Regions from separate parts of the Vibrio bathopelagicus genome, predicted to be linked through region 3. Evidence: predicted binding sites of a transcription regulator. Region 3 holds the regulator's gene; each other region holds the start of a gene.
What was found. The regulator MetJ, encoded in region 3, represses methionine synthesis genes. The targets are predictions, from matches to a motif close to TTAGACNTNTANANGTCTAA.
Positions count from the first base shown of each region.

Region 1: a site for MetJ is predicted at 3,403-3,422, ahead of metH (methionine synthase). Genes of this name have one in related genera too.
Region 2: a site for MetJ is predicted at 2,745-2,764, ahead of metK (methionine adenosyltransferase). Genes of this name have one in related genera too.

Region 1 covers NZ_CP062500.1:343,573-348,245, forward strand. The annotation lists rRNA gene IHV80_RS01675 (23S ribosomal RNA) at 1-815, shown strand, start outside; rRNA gene rrf (5S ribosomal RNA) at 910-1,025, shown strand; tRNA gene IHV80_RS01685 (tRNA-Asp) at 1,093-1,169, shown strand; tRNA gene IHV80_RS01690 (tRNA-Trp) at 1,230-1,306, shown strand; gene IHV80_RS01695 (cation:proton antiporter) at 2,022-3,302, opposite strand; gene metH (methionine synthase) at 3,471-4,673, shown strand, end outside.
Region 2 covers NZ_CP062500.1:3,157,354-3,162,026, forward strand. The annotation lists gene epd (erythrose-4-phosphate dehydrogenase) at 1-114, opposite strand, end outside; gene tkt (transketolase) at 504-2,498, opposite strand; gene metK (methionine adenosyltransferase) at 2,854-4,008, shown strand; gene IHV80_RS13970 (DUF2189 domain-containing protein) at 4,376-4,673, shown strand, end outside.
Region 3 covers NZ_CP062500.1:3,348,534-3,353,206, forward strand. The annotation lists gene IHV80_RS15005 (bifunctional aspartate kinase/homoserine dehydrogenase II) at 1-672, opposite strand, end outside; gene IHV80_RS15010 (O-succinylhomoserine (thiol)-lyase) at 675-1,856, opposite strand; gene metJ (met regulon transcriptional regulator MetJ) at 2,065-2,385, shown strand; gene IHV80_RS15020 (malic enzyme-like NAD(P)-binding protein) at 2,580-3,869, opposite strand; gene rpmE (50S ribosomal protein L31) at 4,203-4,421, opposite strand.

The DNA of each region.
Region 1 (4,673 bases), 640 kb from region 3:
CTGAACATTGAACCTACATGTGTAGGATAGGTGGGAGACTATGAAACCGCGTCGCTAGATGTGGTGGAGTCGTCCTTGAAATACCACCCTTGTAGTTTTGATGTTCTAACGTTGGCCCCTGAATCGGGGTTACGGACAGTGCCTGGTGGGTAGTTTGACTGGGGCGGTCTCCTCCCAAAGAGTAACGGAGGAGCACGAAGGTGGGCTAAACACGGTTGGACATCGTGTGGTTAGTGCAATGGCATAAGCCCGCTTGACTGCGAGAATGACAATTCGAGCAGGTGCGAAAGCAGGTCATAGTGATCCGGTGGTTCTGAATGGAAGGGCCATCGCTCAACGGATAAAAGGTACTCCGGGGATAACAGGCTGATACCGCCCAAGAGTTCATATCGACGGCGGTGTTTGGCACCTCGATGTCGGCTCATCACATCCTGGGGCTGAAGTCGGTCCCAAGGGTATGGCTGTTCGCCATTTAAAGTGGTACGCGAGCTGGGTTTAGAACGTCGTGAGACAGTTCGGTCCCTATCTGCCGTGGGCGTTGGAAAATTGAAAGGGGCTGCTCCTAGTACGAGAGGACCGGAGTGGACGAACCTCTGGTGTTCGGGTTGTCATGCCAATGGCATTGCCCGGTAGCTAAGTTCGGAATCGATAACCGCTGAAAGCATCTAAGCGGGAAGCGAGCCTTGAGATGAGTTTTCCCTGACGCTATAAGCGTCCTAAAGGGTTGTCGTAGACTACGACGTTGATAGGCAGGGTGTGTAAGTGCTGCGAGGCATTGAGCTAACCTGTACTAATTGCCCGTGAGGCTTAACCATACAACACCCAAGGGGTTTTGTGGACTCAAAGACAGACCTTGAATGAGTTTGAAGAGACACTTTTAGATTATAGCTTTCCGAATTTTAAAATTTGCTTGGCGACCATAGCATTGTGGACCCACCTGATTCCATGCCGAACTCAGAAGTGAAACACAATAGCGCCGATGGTAGTGTGGGGTTTCCCCATGTGAGAGTAGGACATCGCCAGGCTTTAAATTAAATCTTTAGGTTGACCGACCTGGAGATATGGACGCTCACTTAGTGAGTTGACCACTGCGGAGTGGTAGTTCAGTTGGTTAGAATACCGGCCTGTCACGCCGGGGGTCGCGGGTTCGAGTCCCGTCCACTCCGCCACTTATTCGATAACCTCGCCTAGTGCGAGGTTTTTTCGAATCTGAAGTAAGATAAAGTTTTAGGGGTGTAGCTCCAATTGGCAGAGCAGCGGATTCCAAATCCGCGTGTTGGGAGTTCGAATCTCTCCACCCCTGCCATATTTAAAGCCTCAGCAGAAATGCTGGGGCTTTTTTACGTCTGTTTGCTTCTACGAAGCAATCTTGGGAGAAGAACTAGGCTCTCCCCTGGCGCGCCAGCTCGGTCGAATCTCTATATTTAAGGCTCTAGACTGCGCGCCCCGGTAGAAAGACTAGAGCCTTTTTGTTTTCTTTCAGTCTTACATCACTCATACTCGTCAATTGCTCAAGTTCTATCTTGCCCTCTTCTAAATTGATTAGAACCAGTACTGTTCCTTACTGCAGCATGAGCTGTTTTATGGAAAAGTTTCAGTTTTAGGACTATTAGTGTGCGAAGCTTTGAATCTAATTAGAATTCCTCTTCGATCGTGGTTCTCTCTCTACATTTTATTATGATCTCAATATTTAACTTGAACAGAAGGTCATGTAGAAATACAGCTATTAGGCTTAATGGGCTAAATATCGCTACGTTTCTTTGCTTATTTTATTTCCGTAAACGCTTTGTGTTTCTCTTCGCTCGAACGTACTCAAACCAGTGGTTGTTTGGTTGTTTGGTTGTTTGGTTGTTTAGGAGTGTTAGATACGACAAAGAGTCATGCTTGAAGATAACAATCATGACTAAAGTAGTGGTCAGAGATAAAGGGAGTAACTTGTAGAGTAGAAAGGTGCTTATCGATGGAAACAGGTACAAAAAAGGCCGCTTATACTAAGCGACCTTCGTTTATGTTTTCGGGTGTTAATCCAATTCTTTCTCAGCTTGTTTCGCTTTCTCTATCATAGGGGTGATTGTTGAGCCTTGAACCAGAATAGAGAACACAACAACGGCGTATGTCATGACAAGGATAATCTCTTTAACATCGATTGACTTGTCTTCAATTACCCAGATCCCTGAAGGGATTGAAAGTGCCATGGCTAGAGCTAGACCACCACGTAAACCACCCCAAGTTAAGATCTTGATTGACCAAGGGTTGTAAGTTCTAAAGCGTCTAAATCCGATATAAGACAAGAAAACACTTAGGTAACGTGCACTCAATACTAGAGGTACCGCAAATGCCATTAAGATCCAGTCTTCTTGGTGGAATTTGAATAGTAGCATCGACATACCAATCAATAAAAATAATACGCCATTTAAGAATTCATCTATTAGTTCCCAGAAGTGGTCTAGGTGATCTTCACTTTCTTTCGAGAACCCAATAAAGCGTGTCCAGTTACCAATCATAATACCTGATACCACCATCGCTAACGGTCCTGATACATGTAGAACTTCGGCAAAGGCATAGCCAGCTGTCGGAATACCGATGGTTAATAGCAACTCCATCGAGTGGTCATCGGTGTTGCTGATTAGGTAATGGAATATTAAGCCTAGAACGAAGCCATAGACGATACCGCCGATAGCCTCTTGGACGAATAACATGGTCACGCTACCTACAGTCGGTGCCTCTGTACCGAACGCAATGGTAAATAGCGTAACGAAGATGACTAGGCCAAAACCATCGTTGAATAGAGATTCCCCCTCGATTTGAGTAGAGATTCGTCTGGGAGCATCGAGCTTCTTCACTATTGCTAATACAGCTATTGGGTCGGTTGGAGATATTAGAGAGCCAAAAAGTAAGCAATAAATTAGGTCAAATTGAATGCCGATAAACTGACAGAACCCATACAGTACAAAGCCAATAAAGAATGTCGAAAACAGTGTAGCGCCAAGAGCTAGTACTGTTATTTCCCATTTCTGATCTTTTAGATTAGGTAACTTAATCCCCAAACCACCTGCAAAGAGTAAGAATCCCAGTATTCCTTTCAGGAGGAAATCTTCAAAGTTGATACTGGCAACGGTTTCTGAGGCGATGTCAGCCAATTGAAACCAATTGTTTTGTCCCGCAATGATAATCAGTAGAGATAACATCATTGAGCCAGCTGTAATGGCGATGGTTGTCTGCATTTTACCAATTTTGGTATTCACGAAAGCAATAAGCATGGCTGCAGCGGACAAGAAGCATAAGGTGTAATAGACCGACATTGGGATTCCAATATGTAACAAAGTATGAAAATTAATTTTCGTTGTCTCATGCTTAAATAGCAAACACTTTTTGTCATAGCTTAGTAATCAATTTCCTTTTTTAGACGTCTAGACTCCTTTTTAATGTGTGATAGGATGGAGGTATAATTAAAGGAATGAGGCTGTACCGTGGGAAGTAATGTAAGGCAAAAGATTGAGGCTCTGTTAAAGCAACGAATTTTACTGATTGATGGTGGCATGGGCACCATGATTCAGGATTATAAATTGGAAGAGCAGGACTATCGTGGTGAGCGCTTTGCTGATTGGCATAGTGACTTGAAAGGTAACAATGACCTTTTGGTACTTACACAGCCCAAGCTTATCAAAGGTATCCACACGGAGTATTTGGAAGCGGGTGCAGATATCCTCGAAACCAATACCTTTAATGCAACAACCATTGCTATGGCCGACTATGATATGGAAAGCCTTAGCGAAGAAATTAACTATGCTGCTGCTAAACTGGCTCGTGAAGCGGCAGATGAATGGACAGCGAAGACCCCTGAGAAACCTCGTTTTGTGGCGGGTGTTTTAGGTCCAACTAACCGAACTTGTTCTCTCTCCCCAGATGTTAATGATCCGGGCTATCGTAATGTTAGCTTTGATGAACTTGTTGTGGCTTATTCTGAGTCGACTCGTGCTCTTATCAAAGGCGGGTCAGACCTTATTCTTATCGAGACTATCTTCGATACACTCAACGCGAAGGCATGCTCTTTTGCTGTTGAATCAGTCTTTGAAGAAATGGGTATCACGCTTCCTGTGATGATCTCCGGTACTATCACCGATGCATCTGGTCGAACGCTTTCCGGACAAACGACGGAAGCATTCTATAACGCCCTTCGTCATGTAAAACCAATCTCATTCGGTTTGAACTGTGCATTAGGCCCAGATGAACTGCGCGAATATGTCGGTGAGATGTCTCGTATCTCCGAATGTAATGTGTCTGCTCACCCAAACGCGGGTTTACCTAACGCGTTTGGTGAGTATGACCTTTCTCCTGAAGACATGGCAGAACATGTTAAGGAATGGGCTGAAAGTGGTTTCTTGAACTTAATTGGCGGTTGCTGTGGTACGACTCCAGAGCATATACGTCAGATGGCTGAGGCCGTTGAAGGCGTAACTCCACGTCAATTACCAGATTTGCCAGTCTCTTGTCGTCTTTCTGGACTAGAGCCTTTGACTATTGCCAAAGAATCTCTGTTCGTGAACGTGGGTGAGCGTACCAATGTTACCGGCTCTGCTCGCTTTAAGCGTCTGATTAAAGAAGAACTATACGATGAAGCGTTGAGTGTCGCTCGAGAACAAGTAGAAAACGGCGCTCAAATCATCGATATT
Region 2 (4,673 bases), 190 kb from region 3:
AGCAAGCTCATTGACTGCTACTACTTTGATCTGTTGGCTTTTGCCACTTTCATAGACAGCGCGTAATACATTACGCCCTATTCTTCCAAATCCGTTTATCGCGACTTTTAGCATAGTTCCGTACATCTAACCAAAATTTCGTGCAACAGATGATAACTGAATCCTACCCAAAAGGCATTACTTGAATAACTCAGTCGACCTAGGACAGATTGTTCTGCTGCTTGTAGGGGTATACCAATCGTAGTAAATAACTGTTCACCCTAGCTTGTTAAAACACTCGATAACGTCGTTAGAATTTTTGATTGTAGAATAACTACTTATCGAAACTTCTTGTCGAAAAGAGCCGCCTTGTTCTCAAGCGTTTTTCCTACGCTATTTCTGATCACTTACTTACTGTGATTGGTATGAGTCTAGGAGAAAACAAATCCCAGATACAAAAAACCGAGCTCAGCGCTCGGTTTTTTCCGTCATTTAACTGTTAGCACAAGGCCATCAGTTAATGATTAAGCAAGAAGCTCTTTCGCTGTGTTTACTACGTTTTCAGTAGTGAAACCGAACATCTTGAATAGCTCGCCTGCTGGTGCAGATTCGCCGAACGTTGTCATACCGATGATCTTGCCACCGAAGCCAACGTACTTGTACCAGAAGTCAGCGATGCCAGCTTCTACTGCGATACGTGCTGTAACGTCAGATGGAAGTACAGACTCACGGTATTCAGCGTCTTGCTTGTCGAATGCGTCAGTTGCAGGCATAGAGACTACGCGTACTTTCTTACCTTCGGCTGTCAGTTCAGCAGCAGCGCTAACCGCTAGTTCAACTTCAGAACCAGTCGCGATAAGGATAAGCTCTGGTTTGCCTTCACAATCTTTCAGGATGTAACCACCCTTAGCGATGTTAGCCACTTGCTCAGCGTCACGATCTTGTTGTGCAAGGTTCTGACGAGAGAAGATAAGCGCAGAAGGACCATCTTTGCGTTCGATTGCCAGTTTCCAAGCAACAGCAGATTCAACTTGGTCACATGGACGCCATGTGCTCATGTTTGGAGTCAGACGTAAAGAAGCGATCTGCTCAACCGGTTGGTGAGTAGGACCATCTTCGCCTAGGCCGATAGAATCGTGCGTGTAAACTTGGATGTTCTGAATTTTCATCAGAGCAGCCATACGCATAGCGTTACGCGCGTATTCCATGAACATGAGGAACGTTGCGCCGTATGGTACGAAACCACCGTGCAGAGCGATACCGTTCATGATAGCCGTCATACCGAATTCACGTACACCGTAGTGGATGTAGTTACCTGAGAAGTCGTTCGCTTCAAGCGACTTAGAACCAGACCACATAGTCAGGTTAGAAGGCGCAAGGTCAGCAGAGCCGCCCATGAATTCAGGTAGCATAGCACCGAACGCTTCTAGAGCATTTTGAGATGCTTTACGTGATGCGATGTTTGCAGGGTTAGCTTGAAGGTCAGCAATGATTGCGTTTGCTTTCTCTTCCCACTCAGCTGGAAGCTCGCCGTTAGTACGACGTTTGAATTCTGCTGCTAGCTCAGGGTGAGCCGCTGCGTATGCGTCAAACTTTGCATTCCAAGCCGCTTCTTTAGCTGCGCCCGCTTCTTTCGCATTCCACTCAGCTGCGATATCTGCTGGGATTTCGAAAGGACCGTGTTCCCAACCAAGTGCCGCTTTAGTTGCTGTAATTTCATCAGCGCCTAGTGGAGCACCGTGACAGTCGTGCGTACCCGCTTTGTTTGGAGAACCAAAACCGATGATAGTTTTAGTACAGATAAGTGTTGGACGAGGATCCGCTTTAGCTGCTTCGATAGCCGCGTTGATAGCGTCAGCATCGTGGCCATCAACCGCTGGAATTACGTGCCAGCCGTAAGCTTCAAAACGCTTAGGTGTATCATCAGAGAACCAACCTTCCACTTCGCCATCGATAGAGATGCCGTTGTCATCCCAGAAAGCAACCAGCTTACCAAGACCTAGCGTACCAGCTAGAGAACATGCTTCGTGAGAGATACCTTCCATCAGACAACCATCACCCATAAACGCATAAGTGAAGTGGTCTACGATGTCGTGGCCTTCTTTGTTGAACTGTGCAGCCAATGCTTTCTCAGCCATCGCCATACCAACAGCGTTGGTGATGCCTTGACCTAGAGGACCCGTCGTTGTTTCGATACCAGGAGCGTAACCGTACTCTGGGTGACCAGGAGTCTTAGAGTGCAGTTGACGGAAGTTCTTAAGGTCTTCAATTGAAAGCTCGTAACCTGCAAGATGAAGCAGAGAGTAAATCAACATTGAACCATGGCCGTTAGACAGGATAAAACGGTCGCGGTCAGCCCACTCTGGGTTTGCTGGGTTGTGGTTCAAGTGACCACGCCAAAGAACTTCAGCGATGTCAGCCATACCCATAGGTGCGCCAGGGTGGCCTGAATTTGCTTGTTGAACGCCATCCATGCTAAGTGCGCGAATTGCATTGGCTAGATCTTTACGAGAAGGCATGTCTGCTCCTGAGTACATAAGCGATTTAAAAAAGAGATTGATGCTAAAATTTTCATTTTTATTAGCGCGGGTATTCTCTCAAACGACTTTAGTGACTGCAAACGTTTTACTGGCATTTTAACGGTCATTTTTCGCAATTTTCGAACATTTACATCACTTAGGAATGCCTTATCTCGAACGATACGCAAACGTTTAGTTATGACATATCATAAAAAAGAGCTTGTAATTCGACCGCTGGAATTTAGAATAGCCGTCTAGATGTAGAAACACCTACAAAATATACTGTATTTAATGGCGGCGCTTCCTAGCTTGCGACGCCTGAAATTAGCACCTAAAAACTAAAAGTGGAGCTCTCATGGCTAAGCACCTATTCACTTCTGAATCTGTTTCAGAAGGCCATCCAGATAAAATTGCAGACCAAATCTCTGATGCTGTTCTTGATGCCATCTTGGAACAAGATCCAAAAGCACGTGTTGCTTGTGAGACTTACGTAAAAACCGGCATGGTTATGGTTGGCGGTGAAGTAACAACGTCTGCATGGGTTGATATCGAAGAAATCACTCGTGAAACAGTTCGTGAAATTGGTTACGTTCATTCTGATATGGGCTTTGACGCTGACTCTTGTGCAGTACTAAACACAATTGGTAAGCAGTCTCCAGACATCAACCAAGGTGTTGATAAAGCCGATCCTAAAGATCAAGGCGCAGGCGACCAAGGTATCATGTTTGGTTACGCGACTAACGAAACACCAATCCTAATGCCAGCTCCAATTACTTACTCTCACCTTCTTGTTAAGAAGCAAGCTGAAGTACGTAAGAGCGGCAAGCTTGACTTCCTTCGCCCAGATGCAAAGTCTCAAGTTACGTTCCAATACGACCAAGGTAAGATCGTTGGTATCGATGCTGTTGTTCTTTCGACTCAACACTGTGATTCAGTAACGACACCTGACCTACGTGAAGCGGTAATGGAAGAGATCATCAAGCCAGTACTTCCTTCAGAGTGGATCAACAAAGACACTAACTTCTTCATCAACCCAACAGGCCGTTTCGTAATCGGTGGCCCAATGGGTGACTGTGGTCTAACTGGTCGTAAGATCATCGTTGATACCTACGGCGGCGCAGCTCGTCACGGTGGCGGCGCATTTTCTGGTAAAGATCCATCAAAGGTTGACCGTTCTGCGGCTTACGCAGCACGTTACGTTGCGAAAAACATCGTTGCTGCTGGCATGGCTGACCGTTGTGAGATTCAACTGTCTTACGCTATCGGTGTAGCAGATCCAACATCTATCATGGTTGAAACGTTTGGTACTGAGAAAGTAGCTCACGAAATCATCATTGAAGCCGTTCGTCAAAACTTCGACCTACGTCCATACGGTCTTCAAGAGATGCTGAATCTTCTTCAACCTATCTACAAACAGACAGCTGCATACGGCCACTTCGGTCGTGAAGAGTTCCCTTGGGAAGCAACTGACAAAGCGGCAATGCTTGCAGACTTTGCTGGCCTAAAATAATTTAGCCAAAGCAAACCACTTCTTTAAAGCCCTTACTTGCTAGTAAGGGCTTTATTTTTATGTACTTACCTCTCCCAACCCAATCTATCTGCCTTTCAAAAGACACCTTTACCGTTAACCACTTAGTATAAAAACCCACCGATAATTTGTGTTTTCGAACACTACTGACAATAGTTAAGGTAACTCCTAGGCGATCAAGCTCACATTTAACTCAAAGTAATTCAGTCTGATAGCTCTCGTTAAATGCACGCTAGAACAATAACTGGGACGAAAAAGAGCATTTTAGCTCAACACCATAATCCTCATATGATCGCAATACTGAGCTTTATGGAACTATAACTAGGACGTTATTTAACTAGGGGGATATATGCCTCGTACTGTACACCCATCCGAATTGAACGATAAAAAAGACAGAGTCAGCGATCGTGATTACGCTCGTACGATTCCTTGTAACCAAGTAAGCATATCCGCCCCATTTCACTGGCTTTCTCTCGCCCTGCATGACTTAGTGAAAATGCCAATAATCAGCGCATTTTACGGACTGTGCTTTATGGGAGCGGCAATCGTGATTGTTCAACTTGTCCAATGGCAAGGAACACACTTGGTCGTAATGCCAAGCCTGATCGTGTACATGCTGATAGGGCCCTTTCTTGCACTGGGCTTGT
Region 3 (4,673 bases):
CACGTCACTCCAAATCGTCACACGTTCAACTTCAGCCAAAGCACCAATCACAGTTGCTGAGTAATCCGAACCGTTACGGCCGAGCAGTACCGTTTCACCTTCGCAGTTCTGAGCCATAAAGCCCGTAATCACCACGCGACAATGGGCATGCTGCGCTAGGGCTTCTTTAATCAGAGGATAAGAGCGTGCGCGGTCAACTTCAGGTTGAGCACCCGCTTCTGCACGTAAAAAGGCACGTGCATCTTGAGCAACCGCTTGTAAGTCATGCTGGCACAACAAAGTCGCCAACAAACGTGAAGACCAAACCTCACCATGACCAAGCACTTGCGCTTTCTGTGCTTCGCTCAAGGGAGCTGTGAGCTCACCCAAAGCGGTAAATTCTTGTTGGATGGTTGCCGTTAGTTGAGAAGCAACTTCACCTTCAAGCAATGCTTCAATCAGTTCAAGCTGGAACTGACGAAGGGTTTGTAGGCATTCATGAGCAATGCGGCCATCTTTGTCGAGCGCTTCAACAAACTCAATCAAACGGTTGGTAGTTTTACCTGCCGCCGATACAACGACTAGATCGGTTGCTGATGAGTATTCTCTAAGAATGTTGACCACGCGTTGGTAACATTCAGCGTTCGCTAAACTGCTACCACCAAATTTATGTAGCTGGCGAAAGGTTGCCATTATTAACTCTCCCCTTCAGCGATAAAGCCTTGTGTTTTTTCGAAGGCTTGCTTGAGATCGTCGATTAGGTCTTCTGCATCTTCAAGGCCAACAGAAAGGCGTAGTAGCTGTTGAGAAACACCCGCTTCTGCTAGAGCTTCTTCGCCCATCGCACGGTGAGTCATCGACGCAGGGTGACAAATCAGGCTTTCAACACCACCCAGTGATTCAGCCAAAGAAAATAGCTCTAACTTATCTACAAAATATTTAAGTGCTTCAAAAGAGCCCGCAAACTCAAAGCTCAACATGGAGCCAAAGCCCAACTGCTGTTTCTTGGCTATCTCGTGACCTGGATGTTCAGGAAGGCTTGGGTGGTAAATCGTACCCACCAGATCTTGTTGTTGCAGAGCCGTCAGAATTTCACGTGAACTTTCTTCGTGAACACGCATACGCGCACCTAGCGTACGAATACCGCGGAGCGTCATGTAGCTATCAAATGGTGTGCCGGTTGCACCAATACAGTTGCCCCACCATGCTAGTTCTTCAGCGTGCTCTTCAGTTTTCGTCACCACAACGCCACCAATAACATCCGAGTGTCCGTTGATGTATTTAGTGGTTGAATGAATAACAAAATCAGCACCCAGCTCTAAAGGCTTTTGGAACACAGGCGTCAAAAACGTGTTATCGACAGCAACCAGAGCACCCACTTCTTTCGCTTTGCGGCAAGTTTCTGCAATATCAACCACACGAACTAATGGATTCGATGGCGTTTCAATTAAGATCAACTTTGGCTTAAGCGCGATCGCGGCATCCAGCGCGGCTTGATCCGATTGATCAACAAACAGAACTTTGAAGTCACCTTTAAGTGAGCGTGTGTTAAACAGACGGTAAGTGCCGCCGTAGCAATCGTGTGGTGCGATAATAAGATCATCGCCACCTAAGAAAGCAGAAACCCATAAGTTAAGCGCCGAAGTACCACAGTTAGTAACAACCGCGCCTTTACCAGACTCAAGCTCAAACAGTGCCGTTTCTAATAAACCACGGTTTGGGTTACCAGAGCGGGTATAGTCATACTTTGGCACTTCACCAAAAGCGGGAAACCCATAGTTAGTCGAAAGATAAATTGGTGGGACAACGGCATGGTGTTGCGTGTCTGACTCGATACCAGTACGTACTGCGATGGTTGCTGGCTTCCGGCTGCTCATAGGTGCTTCCTTACAAGTTTTGCGTCTGAGAATCACAGCTGCTTGTCGGCATTTTGCGGCTGTGTTAGATATATGTTATTCACTTTACTTTCATAAACGTGAGACGTCAACACTTCTAGACGTCCATATGTCTTTGCTTATGGCAGTAAATCCCGCTAAAATCACCACTATTAATTTATTCTAACAACTAAAGTGATGAAGGTACGCAATGGCCGACTGGAATGGTGAATACATAAGCCCATATGCTGAGCATGGAAAGAAAAGCGAACAAGTAAAGAAAATTACAGTTTCTATCCCTCTAAAAGTGTTAAAGGTTCTTACTGACGAGCGCACTCGCCGCCAGATTAATAACCTACGCCATGCAACAAACAGTGAGCTACTGTGCGAAGCCTTTCTACATGCGTACACAGGCCAACCACTACCAACGGATGAAGACCTTCGTAAAGACCGTCCAGACGATATTCCTACTGAAGTGAAAAAACTGATGACAGAGATGGGTATCGAGTTCGAAGCATTTGACGAAGAATAACAATAACTCAGTCACTGCCTTCAATATTGATTCGCGATAACTGAACCCTATTTGTAACATCAACCACTACGTCCTCTATAACTGCGCAGTGAATGATAGACATAAAAAAACCGACTCCTAATGGGTCGGTTTTTTATTATTCTTTTTCACTCAATCGCGAAGCCGCAATCACAAGCGGCTACGCCATCCAGTGTCTATGCCATATAGTTAGCAGGCATCTCAATACGAGCAACGCCAGACTCAACCGCCGCTTCCGCTACTGCTTTTGCTACGCGAGGAAGTAGACGTGGATCCATTGGCTTAGGAATGATGTAACCTTTACCAAACTCCAGTGCAGTTTCACCCGCAGCAGCCAGTACTTCAGCCGGAACTTCTTCTTTCGCAAGTTCACGAATCGCTTTAACAGCAGCCAATTTCATTTCGTCATTGATTTCGCTCGCACGCACATCGAGCGCACCACGGAAAATGAATGGGAAACAAAGTACGTTGTTTACTTGGTTAGGATAATCACTACGGCCAGTACCCATAATAAGGTCAGAACGAACTTCATGAGCAAGCTCAGGCTTGATCTCTGGATCTGGGTTTGAACATGCAAACACAACGGGCTTATCAGCCATCAGCGTTAGTGCTTCTGCTGGTAACAGGTTAGGACCCGATACGCCCAAGAACAGGTCAGCGCCTTCGATAACATCTTCAAGCGTGCGCTTGTCCGTGTTATTTGCGAACAGCTCTTTGTATTCGTTTAGGTCATCACGACGAGTGTGGATCACACCTTTACGGTCAAGCATGTAGATTTTCTCACGCTGAGCGCCACACTTAATCAGTAGCTCCATACATGCTACAGCCGCTGCGCCAGCACCTAAACAAACGATCTTACACTCTTCCAGTTTTTTACCTTGAAGCTCAATCGCATTCAGCATACCCGCTGCCGTTACAATCGCAGTACCGTGTTGGTCATCGTGGAATACAGGTACATCACAACGCTCAATCAGGCGACGTTCAATCTCAAAACAATCTGGTGCTTTGATGTCTTCTAGGTTAATACCACCGAATGTATCTGCGATATTCGCAACCGTATCAACGAACTCATCGATTGTGCGGTGTTTTACTTCAATATCGATAGAATCTAAACCAGCAAAACGCTTAAACAGTAGCGCTTTACCTTCCATTACAGGTTTAGAAGCAATAGGGCCAAGGTTACCTAGGCCAAGAATCGCAGTACCGTTAGAGATAACAGCAACCATGTTGCCCTTACCTGTGTATTTATAGACGTTATCAACGTTCTGTGCGATCTCGCGAACAGGCTCAGCCACGCCAGGGCTGTAAGCAAGTGCTAGATCTTCTGCAGAGTTTGCAGGCTTCGTCAGTGCTACGGCAATTTTGCCTGGAATTGGGAACTCATGATAATCAAGAGCTTGCTGACGGAATCGTTCTTGAGGCGATAATTCTTGAGAGGATTGGTCTTGGCGGCTGTCTTCAGACATAGGTGTAGGTTCCTAGGATATTATTATTTGGGGGATCTTGTTCATGTTAATAGATGTACTTCAAAGTTCCTAGGTAGTTAAAGCCTCTGTCTCATTAAAAAACGAGATTTCACTACTAATAAGACCAGTGAGCAGTTGAAATTGCTATCGCTTGTTGAACTTTCAAGCGGATTTCTAGGAAGAGTGATAAAGGGGAAAGTAATGAAGCCAAACTCAAGTCGACAGCCTATCGTCGAGATAAACGGAGAGCGTTATAAAAATTAGTGTTTCCTCAAATTACAGGCAACAAAAAAGGACACCGAAGTGTCCTTTTTCATGTCTAAATAGCGAGAATTACTTCTTGCTAGAAAGAGCACCGAAACGCTTGTTAAAGCGATCTACACGGCCGCCTGTATCTACGATACGTTGCTTACCAGTGTAGAATGGGTGACATTTGTCACATACGTCTAGGTGAATACCATCTTTACCTAGAGTAGAGTTGAATTCGAATGTGTTGCCGCAAGAACAAGTTGCTGTTACTGCTTTGTATTCTGGGTGGATACCGACTTTCATGGGAAAACCTCAGTTAGGCCGTGTCGCTATACGATTCTATGCCGCACACCACACGTAGTTAAAAAATAAAATAAAGACACCGCAGCATCACTAAAAAGCGATAAAGCCATACCTTTAAGGCGCAGTATATTAATGAATCTGTGAGGTAGGATCAACTGATTTGATACATTTTTCGCCAACACTTTCTTTAAACCCTCTATATAAGCATCATTTTTTAGTTCAGCTAGCATTCAAGCCTCAAGTAAGCTCTGT